2 regions of the Mesorhizobium sp. B2-4-19 genome follow, and region 2 is predicted to be linked to the other one. Evidence: predicted binding sites of a transcription regulator. Region 2 holds the regulator's gene; the other holds the start of a gene.

Region 1 (8,328 bases), on a different contig from region 2:
TCTATGGAATCAGGGCGGGCACCGCGCGGCAACGCGAGGATCTGGTGCCGACACAACAGAAATGGCACCGGTCGGCCCTGCACTGGCTTCCCGAATTCGAGGGCATGAGCATCGTGGTGGAGCAGTAGCTCCGCCCTCCCGGTCGAAAACCGCCCCAGGACAAGCAATTCTGTGCTAGCCTCGCTCACCATCAAGGGGCGGGAAATAGCCATGTTGGAAACGGATAAACTGTTTGCCGGCTCGATCCCGGAAAACTACGACCGCTATATGGTGCCGTTGATTTTCGAGCCATTCGCCGCGGACCTTGCACGGCGGGCAGCGTCCTTCTCGCCCAAAGCCGTCCTGGAAGTCGCCGCGGGCACCGGGGTCGTCACCCGTGCCTTGGCGCCAAAACTGTCCGCCGACGCAACCTATGTCGTGACCGACCTCAACCAGCCGATGCTCGACTACGCCGCTTCGCGACAGGCTCGCGACAGTCGCATGCAATGGCGCCAGGCCGATGCCATGGCGCTACCGTTCGAGGACGCCGCCTTCGATCTCGTTTGCTGCCAGTTCGGCGCGATGTTCTTTCCCAGCCGCCCATCCGCCTACCGCGAGGCCAGGCGGGTGCTGAAGCCCGGCGGGCATTTCCTGTTCAACGTATGGGACCGCATCGAGGAAAATGTCTTCGCCGATGATGTGACCAATGCGCTGGCAAGGATGTTTCCGAACGATCCGCCGCGCTTTCTGGCCCGCACGCCGCATGGCTACCACGATACGGCGCTGATCCGCGGCGAGCTGGAAGAGGCCGGCTTCTCCGGCGTGGCGATCGAAACGAGGGCTGAAGAAAGCCGCGCCCCCTCGCCGCGCCTGCCGGCCGTGGCCTACTGCCAGGGAACGGTGCTTCGCACCGAAATCGAGGCCAGGGATCCCGGAGAACTGGACGCTGCAACGGATTACGCCGCGTCCGCGATTGCGGCCAGATATGGCGGCGGCGCGGTTGCCGCCAAAATCCAGGCCCACGTCATCGTGGCCGTGGCCTAGGCCGGAATTGCTGGCTAGTCGTCGCCTTCGACGACCCGCAGCCTGAGCTGCCCGGTCTTTGAGTCGGCAGCGCGCGGTCCGGGCTCGAGTTTCGCCGCCGGTGCCCGTGACGGCGTCTCCGGGCCGGCATCGCCATCGGCCTGCGCGCCGAACTCCAGCGCCTCGATCTTCTGGCCGCGCTTGGTCACTTTCGATGTCGAGACCAGGATATCGTCGATGTCCTTGGCCGATTGGCCGAAATGCACCTGCAGCTTGCGCACGCGCTCGTCGACGCGCGCGACATCCTCCATCAGCCGGATGACCTCGCCCTGGATCAGATGCGCCTGTTCGCGCATGCGGGCATCCTTGAGGATCGCCTGGATGACCTGGATCGACAGCATCAGCAGCGACGGCGAGACGATGACGACGCGGGCGCGGTGCGCCTTGTGGACGATCGCCTCGAAATTCTCGTGGATCTCGGCGAACACCGATTCCGACGGCACGAACATGAAGGCGGTGTCCTGCGTCTCGCCCTGGATCAGGTATTTTTCCGAAATATCGCGAACATGGATCTCGATGTCGCGGCGGAAGGCCTGGGACGCGACCTTCTGCAGGTCGGCGCCGTCGGCCGCGCGGATTGCGTTCCAGGCCTCCAGCGGAAACTTTGCGTCGATGGCCAGCGAGGGCGCGCCGTTCGGCATCTTCACCAGGCAGTCGGGCCGGCTGCCGTTCGACAGCGTCGCCTGGAATTCATAGGCGCCATGCGGCAGGCCGTCGGCGACGATCGCCTCCATGCGCGACTGGCCGAAGGCGCCGCGCGTCTGCTTGTTGGAGAGGATCGCCTGCAGCTGCACGACCTGGCCGGCGAGCGACTGGATGTTGCCTTGCGCGACATCGATGATGGCCAGCCGCTCCTGCAGTTTCGCCAGGCTTTCATGCGTCGATTTGGTCTGCTCGGTCATGGTCTGGCCGATGCGGCCGGTCATGGCGTCGAGGCGCTGGCCGATCGACTGCGTCAGCTCCGCCTGGCGCGCGCCGAACACTTCGGCAATGGCGCCCATGCGGCCCTGCATCTCGGCCTGGCTTTGCAAGATGCCGGCCATCCGCGCCTCGGCGTCGCGGGCATGGTCGGCGGCTTCCGCGGCAGCGACGGCGCGCGCCTTGGCCGACCGCCACAGCGCGACGACCAGCGCCACGAACAGGCCGAGGAACAGCAAGGCGCCGAAGGCCAGGGCGTGGCCCAGCGTGATTGTCGATGCGCCAAGCCGGGCGACGGGCTGCGAAAGGATGGTGCTCAGATCATTCATGTGGACAGCATAGCCGATTCGGCCGGCTGGCACAGATCAAAACGTGAACGATACTCAGGTCCGCCGGTTGACGCATTTCGCTGGACGTCTTACGTGGGACGCCATGCCGATCAAGCCGCTCATCATCCTTCCCGATCCCATCCTGCGCCAGGTTTCCAAGCCGGTGGAGCGCGTCGACGCGCCTTTGCGCAAACTGGCCGACGACATGCTGGCGACCATGTATGACGCGCCCGGCATCGGACTGGCGGCAATCCAGATCGGCGAGCCGCTGCGCATGCTGGTGATCGACCTCGCCAAGGAAGACGAAACGCCGGCGCCGCATGTCTTCATCAACCCGGAGATCCTGGAAAGTGCCGATCAGCGCTCGGTCTACGAGGAAGGCTGCCTGTCGATTCCCGACTATTACGCCGAAGTGGAACGCCCGGCTTCCGTTCGCGTGAAATATCTCGACCGCGACGGCAAATTGCAGGAGATGGAGGCCGAGGGGCTGATGGCGACCTGCCTGCAGCACGAGATCGACCATCTCAACGGCGTGCTGTTCATCGACCATATCTCGAAGCTGAAGCGCGACATGGTGGTGAAGAAGTTCAAGAAGCTCGCCAAGGACAAGGCGCCGGGCAAGCTGGTGGGATAGGGGAACATGCCCCTGCGCGTCATCTTCCTGGGCACGCCGGAGTTCTCGGTGCCGACGTTGCGCGCGATCGCCGAGGCCGGACATGAGATTTCCGCCGTCTACACACAGCCGCCGCGCGCCGCCGGCCGGCGCGGGCTGGAGCTGACGCCGTCGCCGGTGCAGCGCGAGGCCGAGCGGCTGGGCATCGCGGTGCGCACGCCGACATCCCTCAAGGACGAGGCCGAGCAGGCGGCGTTCAGCGCCCTGCGGGCCGACATAGCGGTGGTCGTCGCCTATGGTTTGCTGCTGCCGAAGCCAATTCTTGACGCGCCCCGGCTTGGCTGCATCAACGGCCACGCATCGCTCTTGCCGCGCTGGCGCGGTGCCGCCCCCATCCAGCGCGCCATCATGGCGGGTGACCTGGAAAGCGGCATGATGGTTATGCGCATGGAAGAGGGTCTCGACACCGGACCGGTGGGATTGCTTGAAAAATGCACCATCGAACCCGATATGACAGCCGGCGATCTGCATGATCGGTTGATGCGCGTCGGTGCCGCCCTGATGGTGGAAGCGCTGGCGCGGCTGGAAGGGAACACCCTGACATTTAGCGCGCAAGTGGCGGAAGGGGTGACTTACGCCAGAAAAATCGATAAATCCGAGACGCGCGTAGACTGGACGCGGCCAGCGGCCGAGGTCCACAACCATCTTCGCGGCCTGTCGCCCTTTCCCGGCGCCTGGTCCGAAATAGACATTGGCGGCCGCATGGAACGGCTGAAACTGCTTCGCTCGACGCTGTCCGAAGGCCTGTCGCTTTCGGAAGGTTTGGGCGAGTCGGGAGGAATTCTCGATGACCGGCTGACGGTCGCCTGCGGGGCAGGCGCGATCAGGCTGGTCGAAGTTCAACGCGCGGGCGGAAAGCCCGCCGCCGCGTCGGAATTCCTGCGCGGAGCCAAGATCGTAAAAGGAATGAAATTCTCATGAGCATGATGTCGATACGCGCGGCAACGCCGCGGGATCGCGAGGCAATTCGCCTCGTCGAGGAACACGCCTTCCGCCAGCAGGCGGAGGCCGGGCTGGTCGACGCGCTGGTGACCGGCGGCGACGCCGTCGTCGAACTGGTGGCGGAAGAAGACGGCCAGGTGGTCGGCCATATCCTGTTTTCCCGGCTGTTCGTCCAGAATGGCGGCAAGAGCTTCGCAGCCGTGGCGCTGGCGCCGCTGGCGGTGGAGCCTTCGTTTCACGGCAGCGGCATTGGCGGCGCGCTGATCCGCGAGGCGCATATCCGCCTCAGGGATGCCGGCGAGACGCTGGCCGTGGTGCTGGGCGACCCGGCCTATTACGGCCGGTTCGGTTACAGCCATGCGCGAGCCGAGAAGTTCGAGAGCGAATATCAAGGCGAGGCGCTGCAGGCGCTGGCCTGGGGCGACGCTCCGGAGGCCGGCAGGCTGGTCTACGCTTCCGCCTTCGCCGCTCTCGCCGCGTAGAGCAGTCCACCGTTCATGGAACGGTGACTTGCTCTACCTGTTTGTTTTAACGCAATTCCGGACGGAAACCGTTTCACACTTTTCCTGGAATTGCTCAAGGCGAGAGCTCTAGCCGCAAATGCCGCGTTTTCGCCTCGACATCGAATATGACGGCAGCCTGTTTGCCGGCTGGCAGCACCAGGCCGACCAGCCTTCGGTGCAGCAGGCGATCGAGCGGGCGATCGAGAAATTCTGCGGCGAGGCGGTGCGGTTGCGCGCCGCCGGCCGCACCGATGCCGGCGTGCATGCGAGCGCTCAGGTGGCGCATGTCAACCTGGCCAAGCCATGGCCTGGCGACAAGGTGCGCGATGCCGTCAACGCCCACCTGCAGGCAGCCGGCGCGCATGTCGTCATCCTGAAGGCGGCGATCGTTCCCGACGATTTCGACGCGCGCTTCTCGGCCACCGGCCGCCACTATCTCTACCGCATCCTCAACCGCCGCGCGCCCGCGGCGCTGGAAAAGGGCAAGGTGTGGTGGGTGCCGAAGCGGCTCGATGCCGGCGCCATGCACGAGGCCGCGAAACTCCTGCTCGGCCGGCATGACTTCACCACCTTCCGTTCGACCCAGTGCCAGGCCAACAGCCCGGTTCGGACGCTGGAACGGCTCGATGTGAGCCGGGCGGGCGACATGATCGAGGTGAGAGCCTCGGCCCGTTCCTTCCTGCACAACCAGGTGCGCTCCATGGTCGGCTCGCTCAAGCGCGTCGGCGATGGCGGCTGGACCGAGGCCGACCTCAAGGCAGCGCTCGAAGCGCGCGACCGCGCCGCCTGCGGCCAGGTGGCGCCGCCCGACGGGCTTTTTCTCATTGGCGTCGATTATCCCTGAACAGCGTCCAGAAGCTCTGTTCGGAATAGAGTCCGAAGACTCTATTCCGAAAGGAACCGGCAGGCCCTATTCAGAGCCCGGCAGGCTACAACCCCGGAAACGGTCCGGAAAGGCTCTGGGCCCCGATATTGTCCGGCACGGTGATGCCAAGCAGCATCTGCAGCCCGAACAGCACCAGCAGCGAAGCGATGAACATGCCGACGAAAACGGCGGTGCCGACCGCCGCGCCCTTGCCGATCGTGGCATTGGTCATGCGCCAGGTCAGCGCCATCGACAAGGCGAACAGCAGCAGCGACACAAGGCTCGAGACCTGGCTTGCCGACGACAGGAAAAGCCTGATCAGCGCCGAGGGCAGCATAAGCCAGGCAGTGATGGCCGAGGCCCAGTTGCTGGCGACGACATAGTGGACGAAGCGCCCGCCAATGCCAGCGCGCGGCGCGACCAGGGCAAGCACGACCAGCGGCAGCACCCAGGAGCCGATGTCGACCGTCGCCAGGCGCAGCAGCATGCCGAAACGGCCCACGAAGGCGTTGGGATCGCCGATCTCGTTGGCGATGCCGACCCAGCCCACGATCAGCGCCGGCGCGGCAACGACAATGGCGAAGAAGGAATTCCAGAAACCGTCGGCCGACAGGTCGAGCAGGCGCAGGCCGTCGGCCTTGCCGAGCATAAGCCGCCAGGCACCGGTCAACGAAGCTTGGGTTTCATCCGCCGAAAGCATGCTGCTCAGCCCTGTCCGAACCAGTCTTCGATGAAGCGCTCGTAGATCCGCGTCAGCGTTTCGAGATCGGCAAGGGCGACGCGCTCGTCGACCATATGCATGGTCTTGCCGACCAGACCGAACTCGACCACCGGGCAGTAATCCTTGATGAAACGCGCATCCGACGTGCCGCCGGAGGTCGACAGTGTCGGCTCCTTGCCGATCGCCGCCTTGATCGAGCCGGCAAGTGTGTCGACCAACTTGTCGTCGCGGGTCAGGAAGACATGGCTTGGCCGGTCGCGCCAGACAAGGTCGTAGTCGACCGGCGTCTTCTTGCCCGGCCGGTACTTCTTGCGCTTGGCCGCCTGGTCGAGCCGGTTGTGGATTTCGGCCTGAACGGTCTCGGCCGTCCAGGTGTCGTTGAAGCGGATGTTGAAGGTCGCGGTCGCCTTCGCGGGGATCACATTGGTGGCCGGATTGCCGATATCGATGGAGGTGACCTCCAGATTGGTCGGCTGGAAATCCCTGGTTCCCTTGTCGAAGACGGGATGCAGCAAGGCGTCGACCAGGCTGATCAGCCCGCGCACCGGATTGTCGGCAAGCTGCGGATAGGCGGCATGGCCCTGGCGGCCGTTGACGGTGACCGAACCGGACAGCGAACCGCGCCGGCCGATCTTGATCATGTCGCCGAGCGCATCGGGATTGGTCGGCTCGCCGACGATCGAGGCATCCCATTTCTCGCCCCTGGAAGCCGCCCATTCGAGCAGCTTGACCGTGCCGTTGATGGCCGGGCCTTCCTCGTCACCGGTGATCAGCAGCGAGACCGAGCCCTTGGGGCCGCCATGCTTCTCGACATGGCGCGCTATCGCCGCGACGAAGCAGGCAATGCCGCCCTTCATGTCGACGGCGCCACGGCCATACATCTCGCCATCGGCGATCTCGGCGGCGAAAGGCGGATGCGTCCAGGCGGCCTCGTCGCCTACCGGCACGACATCGGTATGGCCGGCGAACATCAGATGCGGTCCGTTGCCGGACCGCCTTGCATAGAGGTTCTCGATGTCGGGCGTGCCGTCTTCCGAAAAGACCGGCCGGTCGACCAGGAAGCCGAGCGGTTTCAGCATCGTTTCCAGCGCGCCCAGCGCACCGCCTTCGGCTGGTGTCACGGAGGCGCAACGGATAAGGGCGGCGAGGTTTGCGGCGGGGTCGGTCGGCAGCGTCATGGCAAAAGCGATAGTCGAAAGCTGAGGGCCTGTCACGGACAGACATAGGAGCCAGCGCAATGGCAGACGATGCCGCCGACATTATGGTTTTCATGTCGTATAGTCGGGCCGGTGTGGAGCAAGAGATGGCAGCCGAGGAAAAACGGATCGTCATCGCCGGTGCCGGCAGCATCGGCTGCTATGTCGGCGGCTGTCTGGCGCTTGCCGGGCGGCCGGTTGTCCTGCTGGCCCGGCCGCGCATCGAGGCAGCGCTGCGGCAAGGCGGATTGCGCGTCAGCGACCTTGAAGGCCGCGATCGCCTGGTCAAGCCCGACGCGCTCGGGATCACCGCCGATCCCGCCGTCGCTCTGCCGCAGGCGGATGTGATCCTGGTGACCGTCAAGAGCGGCGCGACGCGGGAGATGGCGGCGCTGATCGAGGCCCATGCCCGACCCGACGCGGTGGTTGTCAGCCTGCAGAACGGCGTCGACAATGCCGACAGTCTGCGCGCCGGGTCCGGCCAGCGCACCGTGCTGGCCGGCATGGTGCCGTTCAATGTGGTGCAATCGCCTGACGACGAGCTGCCGCTGCGCGTCCACCGCGCCAGCGACGGCAAGGTGATGATCGAGGATGGCGGCCCTGCCGGCCTTCTCGACGTCGCCGGTCTTCTCGATGTCGCCAGTCTTCTCGACGTTGAAGGGCTGGCGGTCGAGACGCATGGCGACATGAAGGCCGTGCTGTGGGGCAAGCTTTTGATGAACCTCAACAACGCGCTGGTGGCGTTGTCGGACCTGCCGCTGGCGAGCGAACTCGCCGATCGGCGCTGGCGGCTGATCCTGGCCGGCCAGATCGACGAGGCGCTGCGGGCGATGAAAGCCTCCGGCATCGCGCCGGCGCGGATCGCCGGACCGCGGCCGGCGCTGCTGCCGAAAGTGCTGCGGCTGCCGGACTGGCTGTTCAAACTGCTGGCGCGGCGCATGCTGGCGATCGACCCTCAGGCGCGCTCGTCGATGTGGGACGATCTGCAGCGCGGCCGGCGCACGGAAATCGGCGAGCTGCAAGGCGCGGTGCTCGGCCTCGCCGAAAAAACGGGCACGCCGGCGCCGTTCTTGAAAAGCGTTACCGCTTTGGTGCGCGCGGCGGAAGCGGCGCGGCTTG
Region 2 (8,328 bases):
ATCAGCGCGGCAAGGCCGTTGATGAGGATGCCCAGCCCCATATTGACGTCGGCAAATCCCTGCGACTGCACCATCAGTGCGCCGCTCGACGCCGAAAACGCGCTCGCCAGCCCGACACCGCCGATGGTCGCCGCCCAGACATTGATGCCTTGCGCCTCGGCCATGTCGGGATTGGCGCCGACGGCGCGCACGGCAGTCCCCTTCTCGGTCCTGAAGAACATATAGAGCGCCGCGAAGACGACGAGCGCGAGAACGCCGGCGACGACGATCTTGCTGGCCGGAAAACCCGGCCGTGCGAACGGCACCCAGTCGAACACGGTGGGCGAGCCGAAAACCGAGAGGTTGGACTTGCCCATGATGCGCAGGTTGATGCTGTAAAGCATCGTCATCATCAGGATGCCCGCCAGCAGCGTGTGGATGCGGAAGCGCAGATGGATGAAGGCGGTGCAGCAGCCCGCCGCGAAGCCCGCCGCGAATGCGACGACGATGCAGGTCAGCGGCGATACACCGGCGGCAAGAAGCACGCCGCAGACGCAGCCGCCCAGCGGAAAGGCGCCTTCGCTGGTGAGATCGGGAAAATTCAGCATGCGGAACGGGATCATGATGCCGAGCACGACAAAGGCCAGGATCAGGCTTTGCGCCAGGGTCACCGGCATGATCGCGACAAAGCTGCTGAGAACATCCTGAATAAAGCCCATGATGGTTCAGCTCGCCAGCAACATGCGGTCGGTCTTGATGGAAAAATGGCCGATCAGATCGATAACCGTGACCCTGGCCTTCTCCTCGCCAGTGACCTCCAACAAGACCCGGCCCGCATCGAGCATGATCACCCGGCTGCCATAGTCGACGGCGTGCTGCATGTTGTGGGTCACCATCAGCGTGGTCAGTTTCAGCGCGTTGACGGCGCGCACCGTCGCCTGCATGACGATCTCGGCCGTGCGCGGGTCGAGTGCCGCGGTATGCTCGTCGAGCAGCAGCAGGTCCGGCGATCCGCCGACTGCCATGATCAGCGACAGCGACTGACGCTGCCCGCCCGAGAGCAGGTCGACGCGGGTGTCGAGACGATTTTCAAGGCCGAGACCCAATATCGACAGGCGCTCCTTGTAGGACGCGAGCCGTGCGGCGTTCAGCCCCTGTCGCAGCGTGCGTTTTTGGCTGCGCAGATCGGCCAGCAGCATGTTCTCCGCCACGGTCATGCTGGCGGCGGTGCCGCGCATCGGATCCTGGAAGACGCGCGCCAATCGCGTGGCGCGCTTGTGCACCGGCATGGCCGTCACGTCCGCACCGTTGATCAGGATCTTGCCGGAATCCAGGACAAGAGCTCCGGAAATGGCGTTGAGCATGCTGCTCTTGCCGGCCCCGTTGGAGCCGATGACGATGCCGAAATCGCCGGTGGCCAATGACAGGCTGAGGCCGTCCAGCGCGACCTTCTCGTCGGCCTGCCCCTTGTAGAATACTTTGCGCGCGGATCGGATATCGAGCATCGTTCCTCCTTGGCCTGAAGGGCGACGGCGCCGCCGCCGTCGCCCCGTCCAGCCCGATATCAGTCGACGATGCAGCCGCACTCGGCCATCGAAGCCGGTATCTCGATGCCGAACGCAGCCATCGCCTTGCGGGAAATCGTTGCCATATGGTCCTTGTAGGCCGGGCGCGACGGCGCGATCGTCTTGGGATCCTTGCCCTTGAGGATCTCGGCCGCGATGTTGCCGGCGTTGATGCCGACCTGCGTGTAATTGACCGCGAAGCTCGCCGGCACGGTACCATTGCGGACCGCGCTGTCATCGGAGTTGACGACCGGGATTCCCGCCTGGCGTGCGGCCGCGGAGACAGCGGCGATCGCCGGCTGGATGAGGTTCGAGGCCGGACCGTAGATCACGTCTGCCTTGCCGGCGAGCGAAGCGATGCGTTGCTGGATGTCATTGACGTTGTCGATGCCGACTTCGACGACCTCAAAGCCGGCGGCGGGTGCCGCCGCCTTGATCTTTTCGATCAGGGCAACGTCATTGGCCTCGCCCGGATTGTAGGGAACCCCGAAGCGCTTGGCGTTCGGCAGCAGCTTCTTGGTGAAGGCCATCACCGCGGCGACATCCTGCAGATCGCTGGCGCCGGTCATGCCTTCGTCTCCGGCGTCCCACGACGGCACCAGCTTGGCCGCCACCGGATCGGTGACCGCGGCAAAGACGATCGGAATCCCGGAACCGGCGAGCGCCTTCTTGGCGATCTGCGAGACCGGCGTGGTGATGGTGTAGATCAGCTTGGGCTGCTCCGCCTGCAGCTTGGCGATCATCTGCGGCACCAGCGATGCATCGAAGTTGGTATGGCTTTCGGTGTAGACGACGTCCTTGCCCTCGACAAAGCCGTTGTCCGTCAGTGCCTTCTTGAAGCCCGCTATGGCGGCATTGAGCTGCGGATGCTCGCCGAAATTGGCGATGCCGATGCGTATCTGATCGGCTGCGGCGCTGCCGGCGCTGACCATCAATGCGCCTGCCAGGGCCAATCCCGACAGCCAAGCGGATTTCGACTTCAACATCATTTCCTCCCAGATTTGATCAGCGCCGCTCACAAGGACGGCAACTGCGGCGATCATGGTCAGTCCCTCGCCGCGTGTCAAACATTATATATAATTCTTGCCATGCTTCCCCTTCATATATAATTTTCACAAGCCGACGATGGACGGATCGCGATGCAGGATCAGAACAATCCCACCAAGACCGAAGCAGCCTATCAGCTGCTGCGGCGCGATATCCTGACCACCCGCCTCATGCCGGGGGCGCCGCTCAAGCTGAGCGCGCTGCGCGGCACATACGGCGTCGGCTGGACGCCGCTGCGTGAAGCCTTGTCCCGACTTGAAGCCGAACGCTTGGTCACCGCCATCAGCAATCGCGGCTTTGCCGTCGCACCCGTGTCGCGCGCCGAGCTCGAGGACCTGGCGCGCGCGAGGATGGTTGTCGAAATGCCGCTGTTCCTGGAATCGATCACGAACGGCGGCAGGGAATGGGAGGACGCGGTCGTCACCGCTCATTACCGGCTCTCCCGCTGCAAGACCGCGGTCGATGACCCTTCCGATGCGGCCGTCGACAAATGGGACGAGAGCCACGAGGCCTTCCACGCGGCGCTGCTGAGCGCGGCGACGTCCAACTGGCTGTTGCGCTTCCGCTCGACGATCGCCGATCAGCTGCGTCGGCATCATCGGTTTCTCGGCCTGGCGCCGACATTGCGGGCGGCGGCCGGCCTGAAGGACGGCTATGGCGAGGCAATGGACGCGCTGCGCGAGGCGATCGCCATCGAGCATCATACCGCGATCATGGAAGCGGCGCTCGATCGCGATGTCGAACGGGCAAAGGCGCTGATGACGGCGCATATCGGCTACACCCTACATGTCTATGTACACAGCGAAGACAACGGCGCCAACACTTACACCGCGCGCGCCGGCAGCCTGAAAGCGGTTTCCGGATGATGCTTCCGCGGCGTCCAAATCCACGCGGCCGTGCCGGCCCTGAACACACGATTGTTGGCGTTTTGGTTTCGTTTCGTTCTGCCGGAAATGGATCGATACATTGTACAATTCGGCCCCGTGGACGCCTCCCAAATGCCTGATGCCAAACCGCATTCAGGGCTAGGCCACAGGCCATTAACCGAAACGATTTCAATGCGCGTACCGGCAGGGAAATGATTGATCGCGACCCTCTGCCCCGGCCAAAAAACTTCAGACGCGTTAACAAATTCATTAAACTTTAAACAGTTGCGGAACACAACTGGAACAGATAGTGTTTGTTCTGGGTTTGTTTTTCGATTCTGATTCACCCTTCGTTCAATGCCTTGGGGGCCGCCATGCTGACACGCAAGCAACATGAACTGCTGATGTTCATTCATGAACGGCTCAAGGAAAGCGGCATTCCGCCGTCCTTCGACGAGATGAAGGAAGCGCTCGATCTCGCCTCCAAGTCGGGCATCCATCGCCTGATCACGGCACTGGAGGAACGCGGCTTCATCCGCCGGCTGCCCAACCGGGCGCGGGCGCTGGAAGTGCTGCGGCTGCCGGATTCGATCGCGCCCGGCCTTAACGCGGCAAAGAAATTCTCGCCAAGCGTCATCCAGGGCAGTCTCGGCCAGGGCGGTCTTGGCCGCCAAATCAAGCCGGCGCAGTCGCGCTTGCCTGCGGCCGGCAATGATGATGATGCGGTTTCCGCCGTGTCGATCCCGGTGATGGGCCGCATCGCTGCCGGTGTGCCGATCGATGCCATCCAGCACCAGACGCATTCGATCTCGGTGCCGCCGGATATGATCATGGGTGGCGAGCACTATGCGCTGGAGGTCAAGGGCGACTCGATGATCGACGCCGGCATCTTCGACGGCGACACGGTCATCATCCGCAACGCCGACACGGCGAGCCCGGGCGAGATCATCGTGGCGCTGGTGGATGAGGAGGAAGCAACCCTGAAACGGTTCCGCCGCAAGGGCGCCTCGATCGCCCTTGAAGCCGCCAATCCTGCCTACGAGACGCGCATTTTCGGGCCAGACAGGGTCAAGGTGCAAGGCAAACTTGTCGGACTGATCCGGCGCTACTGAGCAGGAACGGCCGTCTTTTCGGGTTTTTGATAGGGCGCCAGCCCCCTCGCCTCACGCGAAAATTTTCGCTGCTCGTGCCAAGGCCGATACGGCCCGTCCACCGCGAAGCTGACGGTTGGCGGACCGGTTGCCGATTGGCGGTCGAAGAACACGGCGGCACTGCCTTTGCGGGCAAGTTGCCGTTTGGTGACAACAAGAACCAGCGGATTGTGGCAGGCGTCATAGCCCGTCGCGTCATTGACGACGATCAGGTCGGCGAAACCGCAGGCTTTCCAGGTATTCTTGCGGTCTTCGACATGCGCAATGATCGCACCCGACGGGTGCCGGGCAAGACAGACGCCATCCGTGCAGTAGAACGGTGCTCCCGGCGGCAGATTGACGGCATCGGCAATGTCGAATTGCCCGTCCGCCCTGTCGAACATCTCCGGCACGACGATGGTTTCGGACACCAGCGCGCGTTTCCAATTGTCGACGGTGAACTCGCTCGGGCGAGTCCGGCTGACCGCGAGTTCTCCACCGCCGATCGGCAACGCCACCAACCGCGCATCTTCGGAAATCAGCACATCCGGGGTGCGCGTATCCGATATTGTCAGCAGGCCGGCAAGCGCGAATGGCACTGCCGCGAGCCGCAGCCAGGTCGTCGCCATCGTCGCGATGACCAGGGCGATGGTCACCAGCAGCACGGATTGCTGCGAGATCAGCCCGACCGCATCGACCGGGGAGCGTTCCGATATCCACGCCGATATGGCGATCATTGCGGTCAGGCCCTTGCCCATCACGTAAAGGAAGGGACCGTCGGCACCAAAGGGCATCGCAAGAGAACTGAGAACAGCGAAAGGCATGACAATCAGTGACACGATCGGCATGACGGCCAGATTGGCGAACAGGCTGAGCGGCGACACACGCTGGAAATGCCAGATGGCAAACAGCGCCGTGGCGCAGCCGGCGATGATGGAGGTCATCGCCAGCCCGCCCGTCGCCAGCAGGAATTTTCGCGTGAGAGAACCCGGCAGAGTTCGCTTTGGCGGTGGCGGTCTTGCCTCTCCTGCGTGGTGATCCGCCCAGCCGGCATAGGCGCCGACCAGCGCGGCGGTCGCGGCGAACGACATCTGGAAGCTTGGGCCGACAACCTCATGCGGCGACACCACAATGACGGCGATCGCCGAGATGGCGAGGTTGCGCATGGTCAGTGCCGCGCGATCGAATAGGACGGCGATAAGCATCACCGCCAGCATGATGAAGCTGCGCTCGGCGGCAACGACGACACCGGAAATGACGAGATAGGCGGCGATCGAGAACAGGGCGGCGGCGGCGGCGTATTTCTTCACCGGCCGACGCGCGGAAAAGTCCGGAAACAGCGCGAAGGCACCGCGCAGCAGCCCCATGATGGTACCGGCGACCAGCGCCATATGCAGTCCGGAAATGGAGATGATGTGATAGATGCCGGTGCGCCGCATCGCCTCGTTGATTTCATCGGGAATGCCGGCCCGCACGCCGACGATCAGCGCCGCCGCGATCTCACCCTCGGCACCGCCAACCCTGGCCCTGATGTGGTCGGCAATGGCTTGACGAGCATTTTCTATCCCCGAGAAAAGGCGGGCCGTGAGCGGCACCTCGTCGTCCATGGCTGAGACAAGCTTTGGATTGCCGAGAAAGAAGCCGCTGCCGCCAATACCGGCGAAATAGCTGTCGAAGGAGAAATCGTAACTGTCCGGCCGCACCGGGCCGGTCGGCGGCAACAGTTTAGCGTAGCCGGTGACCATGGAGCCGGCGGTCATTTCCGCCGGGATATCCCGCGCCGAAAGCCTGACCCTTTCCGGCGCATAGCGCAGTTTCGGCCGTGCGGTCGACGTCACGTCGATGGTCAGCCGGATGCGGCCGGTCTCCATCCGGTCGAGCGAAACGACGCGGCCGGTCACTTGCGTCGAGATTTCCGAACCCAGCATCTGGGTGCTCGCCCGCCATGTCTCGACCTTGGCGACAAGCAGGCCAAGCGCGCACAACAATGCCGCCATGAAGCCCAGATGGGTTTTCGGCCAGGAGCGCGAAACAAGCGCACAGACCGCCATCAGCACGACGACCGCGACAGGCTTTGCAAAATCAGGCTCCGCCGCGAGCGAATAATAGCCGATCGCTCCAGCGGCCAGACAAACCGGCACCAGCAGGAAGGCGATGCCCCGGTCAAGCTCGAGCTCGGCTGCCGTCGCCGCACTATGGCGCAGGCGAGGCCAGGAAACCCGGGCGAGTCGCCGCCGGACACGCACAATCCGGCCTGACGCAGGCGGCGGAGGTATCGGCGGCATATCTGCCCGCGGCGATTGACCATCGGAGCCCGGCACCAGAGGCGATAGCGGCTGCGAGACTGGCGGCGCAATCGCAAACAGGGACCGTTCGCTGACGCCAACACCAGCGTCCTCGCCCTGTTCCGAGCCCCGGCCTCGTCCAGCCATCGGGTCTGCCCCTTGCACCCCTGACGCCCTATGCTACATGAACGCGCGACGCGCGAAAGTCCGCGCAGCCGCACCCCGCTTCAGATGGTTTCCGAGAGTTTCATGTCCGACAAGGTCGTCACCCGTTTTGCCCCCTCGCCCACCGGCTATCTGCACATCGGCGGCGCGCGCACGGCGCTGTTCAACTGGCTCTATGCCAAGCACACCAGCGGCACGATGCTGCTGCGCATCGAAGACACCGATCGCGAGCGTTCGACCGCCGCCGCGACGGCCGCCATCCTCGACGGCCTCACCTGGCTCGGCTTGACCTGGGACGGCGCCGCAGTCTCGCAATTCGAGCGCGCGCCGCGCCACCGCGAGGTCGCCGAAGAACTCGTTCGCTTGGGCAAGGCCTATTACAGCTACGAAACGCCGGCCGAGCTCGAAGCGATGCGCGAGGCAGCACGGGCCAAGGGCCTGCCGCCGCGCTACAACGGCCAGTGGCGCGACCGCGCCCACTCGGAGGCGCCTGCGGGCGTCAAGGGCGCCATCCGCATCAAGGCGCCCACCGAAGGCGAGACGATCGTCCATGACCGCGTCCAGGGCGAGGTGCGTTTCCCCAACAAGGATCTCGACGACTTCATCATCCTGCGTTCGGACGGCAACCCGACCTACATGCATGCCGTCGTCGTCGATGATCACGACATGGGTGTCACGCACATCATCCGCGGCGACGACCACCTGACCAATGCCGCCCGCCAGACCGTGATCTACAACGCCATGGGCTGGGACGTGCCGTCCATGTCGCACATCCCGCTGATCCATGGCGCCGATGGCGCCAAGCTGTCGAAGCGCCATGGCGCGCTCGGCGTCGAAGCCTATCGGGCCATGGGCTACCTGCCGGAGGCACTGCTCAACTACCTGGCGCGCCTGGGCTGGAGTCATGGCGATGACGAGATCATGTCGATCAAGGACATGATCTCGTGGTTCGATATCGGCGACGTCAACAAGGGCGCTGCCCGCTTCGATTTCGCCAAGCTGGAAGCCATCAACGGCGCGCATATGCGACGCATGGCCGACGCGGAGCTGTTGGACATCTTCATCGCCACCCTGCCCTATCTCGAGGGCGGCCCGGCGATGGCCGCGCGCCTCAACGAACACAGCAAGGCACAGTTGCTGGCGGCCCTTCCGGGCCTGAAGGAGCGCGCCAAGACGCTGGTCGAGCTCGTCGATGGCGCGGCCTATCTGTTCGCCACGCGCCCGCTGCCGGTCGACGAGAAGGCGGCCCTCCTGCTCAATGACGGTGCCCGCAAGATCCTGCGCGGCGCTC

The links. Region 2 encodes LexA, which represses DNA repair genes until DNA is damaged. Its sites were predicted from a motif close to TGTTCNNNNTGTGTTCNG; they were not measured.
Region 1: the regulator LexA is predicted to act here: its motif matches at 2,342-2,359, upstream of FJ546_RS14220 (DNA recombination protein RmuC).

Annotation. Positions count from the first base shown of each region.
Region 1 is NZ_VFUV01000007.1:72,556-80,883, forward strand. Features, by position in the region: gene FJ546_RS14210 (GFA family protein) at 1-128, shown strand, start outside; gene FJ546_RS14215 (methyltransferase domain-containing protein) at 211-1,023, shown strand; gene FJ546_RS14220 (DNA recombination protein RmuC) at 1,038-2,309, opposite strand; gene def (peptide deformylase) at 2,413-2,943, shown strand; gene fmt (methionyl-tRNA formyltransferase) at 2,950-3,903, shown strand; gene FJ546_RS14235 (N-acetyltransferase) at 3,900-4,406, shown strand; gene truA (tRNA pseudouridine(38-40) synthase TruA) at 4,525-5,271, shown strand; gene FJ546_RS14245 (transporter) at 5,357-5,992, opposite strand; gene dapE (succinyl-diaminopimelate desuccinylase) at 5,998-7,191, opposite strand; gene FJ546_RS14255 (2-dehydropantoate 2-reductase) at 7,317-8,328, shown strand, end outside; gene FJ546_RS14260 (hypothetical protein) at 8,290-8,328, opposite strand, start outside.
Region 2 is NZ_VFUV01000011.1:18,043-26,370, reverse strand. Features, by position in the region: gene FJ546_RS19065 (ABC transporter permease) at 1-698, opposite strand, end outside; gene FJ546_RS19060 (ABC transporter ATP-binding protein) at 705-1,484, opposite strand; gene FJ546_RS19055 (ABC transporter substrate-binding protein) at 1,544-2,530, opposite strand; gene FJ546_RS19050 (GntR family transcriptional regulator) at 2,684-3,457, shown strand; gene lexA (transcriptional repressor LexA) at 3,832-4,569, shown strand; gene FJ546_RS19040 (ComEC/Rec2 family competence protein) at 4,563-7,019, opposite strand; gene gltX (glutamate--tRNA ligase) at 7,122-8,328, shown strand, end outside.